Linked DNA regions of Metabacillus sp. B2-18. The protein of the gene in region 2 interacts with the protein of the main gene of each other region in a pairwise test. Links are inferred from orthologs where the notes say so. Each region holds a gene or a part of one and is shown on either strand. Other genes may lie near its edges.

The links.
Region 1: the proteins of rlmB (region 2) and tsaE interact in binary tests that used the Escherichia coli proteins (3 or more experiments, as listed by UniProt). The link is inferred for Metabacillus sp. B2-18 from one-to-one orthologs.

The regions. Positions count from the first base shown.
Region 1 is NZ_CP088245.1:234,186-237,380, reverse strand. The notes cover bases 102-2,958. They hold tsaE (tRNA (adenosine(37)-N6)-threonylcarbamoyltransferase complex ATPase subunit type 1 TsaE), read right to left. Parts: upstream 1,839-2,958; coding sequence 1,365-1,838; downstream 102-1,364. Other genes in these bases: thiL (thiamine-phosphate kinase), read right to left, coding at 1,852-2,838; tsaB (tRNA (adenosine(37)-N6)-threonylcarbamoyltransferase complex dimerization subunit type 1 TsaB), read right to left, coding at 695-1,384; rimI (ribosomal protein S18-alanine N-acetyltransferase), read right to left, coding at 229-681; tsaD (tRNA (adenosine(37)-N6)-threonylcarbamoyltransferase complex transferase subunit TsaD), read right to left, coding at 102-232. In the rest of the region: more of tsaD, read right to left, coding at 1-101. UniProt on the Escherichia coli protein: Required for the formation of a threonylcarbamoyl group on adenosine at position 37 (t(6)A37) in tRNAs that read codons beginning with adenine.
Region 2 is NZ_CP088245.1:119,672-122,917, forward strand. The notes cover bases 246-3,153. They hold rlmB (23S rRNA (guanosine(2251)-2'-O)-methyltransferase RlmB), read left to right. Parts: upstream 246-1,281; coding sequence 1,282-2,025; downstream 2,026-3,153. Other genes in these bases: cysS (cysteine--tRNA ligase), read left to right, coding at 246-746; LPC09_RS00620 (Mini-ribonuclease 3), read left to right, coding at 884-1,285; LPC09_RS00630 (NYN domain-containing protein), read left to right, coding at 2,032-2,541; sigH (RNA polymerase sporulation sigma factor SigH), read left to right, coding at 2,727-3,153. Also shown: more of cysS, read left to right, coding at 1-245; more of sigH, read left to right, coding at 3,154-3,246. UniProt on the Escherichia coli protein: Specifically methylates the ribose of guanosine 2251 in 23S rRNA.

The DNA.
Region 1 (3,195 bases), 110 kb from region 2 along the record:
GATCCGCAAAAGTAAGATCTGCTTGTTTCATTGCTTCCTCAAAAACAATTGTTAATTGCTCAACATGATGTCGGGAAGCAATCTCTGGAACTACCCCACCAAACCGTTTGTGACTTTCAATTTGTGATGCAACAACATTTGCGACAATTTCACGGCCGTTTTTAATAATCGCAGCAGCAGTTTCATCACAGCTTGTCTCTATTCCCAGTATATATTGGTCTTTTTCAATCATATTAAATTCACCCACATTACTAAAGCATCTTCTTGATTATCTGTATAATAACGCTTCCTTATACCACCAGGTAAAAATCCCACCTTTTTGTATAGGGACTGTGCGATGTGATTAGACACTCTAACCTCTAAAGATAGTCTTTTTGCATTCATTTCTCTACTTAATTGAATAGTAAATCTTAAAAGAGCTTCACCTATATTTCTCCCTCTGTATTCAGGGTGAACTGCTATATTTGTTATTTGGGCATCATCCATGATGACCCATAAGCCACAATAGCCAACCACTTTACCATCCAGTTCAACTACTAGATATTTGGCAAATAAATTTTGCTCAAGCTCATAATATAGAGATTCCTTCGTCCATGGTGCTGAGAAAGATTGACACTCTATTTGATATACTTCTTCAATATCTTCTCTTACCATTTTTCTTATTGTAAACTCGTTATCCACAATAGCCACCATCTTATTTTTGCTGTTCTAGCCATTTCGCTTCAGCTTCAGCTAGTCTTATGTAATTTGGTACAAGACTATGAACATCTTCAGCATTCTTTTTAAGCCCTATAATTGCTAACTCACTTGGTCTCGGATTATGCAGAGCTACTTGTGCACTTTCCGCCATTTCACCAAGTACATGTGTAATTGCTTTCTCATGTATAGGGAGATCATTACCTAGAAATAGAATACGCTCATTTTTAGACTTTAACATCTCTAACCAATCTGTTAACAATAAATTTTGATCATTCTCCACAGTAACTAATTCCTGATTATCATATTGATATAAACCTGTGTAAACTTGTCCTCTTCTAGCATCAAATATTGGAGAGATCAGTCCATTAAAGAAACGCCCATTTGCCGCCAATATTTCCAAGCTTGAAACACCTACAATGGGAAGTTGAAGGGCCCATGCCATTGTTTTAGCAATTGAAACACCAATCCGAACACCAGTATAAGACCCAGGACCAGTTGCTACAATAATTTTATCTAGCTGTTTCGGTGTTATATCACAATCACTTAAAAGTCTTTCAACAGCTGGCATTGCTCGTACAGAATGGTTTTTCTTTAAATTTGTGATATATTCTCCAATGACTTTATCTTCTTCAACAATTGCGATTCCCAACACATTATTGGTTGTATCAATGGCTAATGCTTTCATCATTTAACTCCTTACACAGTCCAACATAATAAGATCCCTTAGGACTCATGATAATCGTTCTTGTTGTATCATCTACATAAAGAATTTTTATATCTAACCGTTCACTAGGTAACTGTTCTTCTATCAGATGAGCCCATTCTACAACAGTAACTCCACTTGCATGAAAATACTCATCGAAACCTAGGTCCTCATCAGAATCTTCTACTCGATAAACATCCATGTGATATAAAGGCAGTCGTCCATCATGATATTCCTTTATAATAGTAAATGTCGGGCTGTTAACATTACGTTTAATCCCCAACCCCCTTGCCAAGCCTTTAGTAAAAGTAGTCTTACCGGCACCTAAATCTCCCTCTAAAGTAATGACAGCATTGGGCTCTAGTTTTTTTGAAAGATTTATGGCAATCATAGTTGTATCTTCAGTACTTTTTGTTATAAACTCATATTTTTCCACTCTTCTACTCACCTTACTTATTTCTGAAGTGGTTATACCCTGATTTTTCAATTCTGACTAATTCTTGATTAACAGTCTGTAGCATAACTCCAGAATGTTTTTGATCTACTAAACCAATTTGTGTTATTTTCAAATCCATTTTATCACAAGTTTGTTTTAACTTTTCCCATGAGTTCCGTGAGGTGGTCCCGACTAATTCAAAATCTTCGCCACCATAAAGAATCCATTTGTAAATATCATTTGATGAACTCAATGATAAAAGTTCATCACTGACAGGAAGCTGATCTTTAAAGACTGTTATACCAACATTACTTGCTTCACTAATTTCATTTAATTCACTAGCTAGCCCATCACTAACATCATTTAATGAAGCGCGATATAATCCACCTATAAGTCTACCTGCATTTACACGAGGTGTAGGCTTTTTATGACGGTTTATAAGGTATTCTTTCGATTGTTGATTATGTATTTGTACGTGATCTAATAAAATAGCTAAACCTGCAGATGAATCTCCTACATTACCTGTTACAAAAACAATATCTCCATCACAAGCCTTGTTTCTAAGAGTCTGTGTTTCTTGTTCAACTTCTCCTATAACAGTAACCGATATAACAAGTTTGTCAGATGTAGAAACTGTATCTCCACCTAATAGATCCATTTTATATTCCTTTGCAAGCTCGTCCATGCCTTTATAAATCCCTACTAGTTCCTCTTCTTTCCAACTAGAGGGAACAGTAATAGAAACTAGATAATAAAGAGGGATACCTGCCATAGCAGCAATATCACTAATATTAACTGCCAATGCTTTATAGCCTATTTCAAAAGGAGTAGATAAATGTTTAAGAAAGTGAACTCCTTCTACCATAGTATCTACACAAACAACTTGGTTGCGATTCAGACTCGGTTCGTAAACAGCTGCATCATCCCCAATTGCTACTTTTACATTCTTTTGAAAAGTACGATTTGGTTTTACTTTAAGAATAAAATCAAATTCATCCATTTCATACTCCATCTTTTTTAGTTATTCGCTAATATTACGAAAAAACCTTAGGAATTGTTTCCTAAGGAGTCACTGTTAGCGTGTAAGCATTTAAACTTAGTTTAACCAAGTTTTATCTATTCTATCGTACCATATAAGGCTTTATGGTGGTATTATTTAAATTCTTATCTATGTACAAAAATATTATGAATAAACATAAAAAAAACGAAACATCATTGTTTCGCAAGCAATCAATATATGGCGGTCCGGACGGGACTCGAACCCGCGACCTCCTGCGTGACAGGCAGGCATTCTAACCAACTGAACTACCGGACCAGAGTTTTTTCATGAAGTGAAAATAACTTACCTTAACATAAT
Region 2 (3,246 bases):
GTGACACAATTGACATTCATGCCGGTGGTCAGGACTTAACATTCCCTCATCATGAAAATGAAATTGCTCAATCTGAAGCTGTAACAGGTAAGCAGTTTGCTAAGTATTGGTTACACAACGGATATATTAATATTAATAATGAAAAGATGTCAAAGTCTTTAGGGAACTTTGTTTTAGTTCACGATATTATTAAAGAAATAGATCCACAAATTGTTCGTTTCTTTATGTTGTCTGTTCATTATAGACATCCAATCAACTTCTCTCAGGAGTTATTAGAGAGTACAAAGAACGCGTTTGAACGTTTAACAACATCATATGGAAATTTAAAGCATCGTAAAAACAGCAGCACAAATTTAACAGATAATAACGAAGAATGGCTAACAAAAATTAAAGACTACCAACAGCAATTTAAAGAAGAAATGGATGATGACTTTAATACAGCTAATGCAATTTCTGTTTTATTTGATCTATCAAAACAAGCAAATTACTATTTGCAGGAACAGAATACATCAACTGAAGTGATTCAGGCTTTCTTAGATCAATTTGATCAACTGGGTAAAGTGTTAGGGGTAACATTCGAATCAACAGATCTTTTGGATGAAGAAATTGAAGAAATGATTCAACAGCGTATTCAAGCAAGAAAAGACCGCAATTTTGCTTTAGCTGATGAAATCCGTGATAAATTAAAAGACCTAAATATCATCTTGGAGGATACACCACAAGGTACGAGATGGAAGCGCGGTTGATTACAGTACACATAAATGGGGAATAAAGATAAAAAGAAATATTGTTAAGACTATAGGCAGGGCTCCAGGCTTCAACCTTACTGTAGCTCTGCCTTCAATAGGAAAAGAGGAACACAATGTTTTTAGAATTACTTACAATAAAAGATTCCAAGCTTTTAAATAGCTTGGCTTTGGCTTATATTGGCGATGCTGTTTATGAGATTTATGTAAGACATTATCTTTTAGCTAAAGGCAATATCCGTCCTAATCAACTTCATAATCAAGCAAAAACATTTGTATCTGCAAAGGCACAAGCAAGCACATTACACCATTTCTTCTCGCTTGAGTTTCTTACTGAAGAAGAGCAAGCGGTGTTAAGAAGAGGAAGAAATGCAAAGTCTGGGACAATTCCAAAAAATACAGATGTACAAACTTATCGTTATAGTACAGCGTTTGAAGCACTTATTGGATACCTTTACTTAGAAAAAAGGCACGAACGTCTTGAGGAGCTAATTCAAAAGTCATTTACATTTATTGATGGAAAGGAGGGGATGTCATGAGTGAAGATTTTATTATTGGGCGTAATCCGGTAATCGAAGTATTAAAATCATCGAGAGACATTAATAAAATATGGGTAGCAGAAAACTCTTTAAAAGGACAAGCCCAGCAAATTACGAAGCTTGCTAAAGAAAGAGGTATAACCATCAATTTTGTACCTAAAAAGAAGATTGATCAGATGGTGGAAGGAAACCATCAAGGTGTAGTTGCCCAGGTGGCTGCCTATGAATATGTTCATGTTGACGATTTACTAAAAGTAGCCGAAGAACGAAATGAACCACCATTTTTATTATTGTTAGATGAAATTGAGGATCCACATAACCTTGGGTCCATCATGAGAACAGCTGATGCAGTAGGGGCACATGGTATTGTTATCCCTAAGCGAAGAGCAGTTGGGCTAACAGCGACAGTAGCAAAGTCATCTACTGGGGCAATTGAACATATCCCTGTGGCAAGGGTTACGAATATGGCGAGAACAATCGATGATCTAAAGGAAAAAGGTGTATGGATTGTAGGGACAGATGCAAAAGGAGCAGATGATTACCGCAATCTTGATGGAAAGATGTCACTTGCATTAATTATAGGAAGTGAAGGTAAGGGGATTGGTCGTCTTATAAAAGAAAAATGTGATTTCTTAGTCAAGATGCCAATGGTTGGACATGTTACATCATTAAATGCATCTGTAGCAGCTAGTCTCTTAATGTATGAGGTATATAGAAAGCGATATCCTCTAGGGGAGTAGAGTGAAATGGATATCCTATTGGTTGATGGATATAACATTATCGGTGCGTGGCCGGAATTACAAAACCTTAAGAAAAATGATTTAGCGGGAGCACGAGATCTATTAATTGAAAAAATGGCTGAATATCAAGCATATACAGGATACCGGGTCATTATTGTATTTGATGCTCATATGGTAAAGGGCATTGAGAAAAAGCAGAAAAATTATCGAGTTGAAGTCATTTTTACAAGAGAAAATGAAACAGCTGATGAAAGAATTGAGAAGCTGGCTATTTCATTAAGTAATATTAAAACTCAAGTTCATGTAGCTACCTCAGACTTTACTGAGCAATGGGCAATCTTTGGACAAGGTGCATTAAGGAAATCAGCAAGAGAGTTACTTAATGAAATGACGTCAATTGAAAGCAGGATTCAACACAAAGTGAAGAAGATTGAGGAAAAACGACCTTCTTCAAAGATTGCTATTCCAGAAGATGTTCTAGAAAAATTAGAAAAGTGGCGAAGAGGAGATCTGTAGTTGGTTTTAAAAATAAAATCTTATATCTTTGGCAACGAACGATATCCAGTACTTACACCAGACTCCGGAACAAATAATGTGTAAGTACAGCCAATGCTACTGAACGTTATATTTATGGTTGGTTGACGCTTACAAAACCAATACTGTATAATATTGTTATCTTGCGTGCGGTCGGGGGGATCGACTTGAATTCACCAATCAACAGGGGCAAAGTCAACAAAGAAGATTTAGAGTTATTGGAAGATGAACAAGTAGTTGAACTTGTGCATTTTGGAGAAAGTGAAGCGCTTGATTATTTAATTACAAAATACCGAAATTTTGTCCGGGCGAAAGCAAGATCATATTTTCTAATCGGTGCTGACCGGGAAGATATTATCCAAGAGGGAATGATTGGTTTATACAAAGCCATTCGTGACTTCAAGGAGGACAAGCTCACTTCTTTTAAAGCATTTGCCGAGCTATGTATTACCAGGCAAATCATTACCGCAATAAAAACTGCAACTCGTCAAAAGCATATTCCGCTGAATTCCTATGTTTCTTTAGACAAGCCAATATATGATGAAGAGTCTGATCGAACACTTATGGACGTTATTACAGGTGCAAAAGTGATGGACCCTGAGGAACTCATTATCAATCAAGAAGAATTTGATGATATTGAGGTGAAGATGGGGGAGTTACTAAGTGATCTTGAACGAAAGGTCTTAG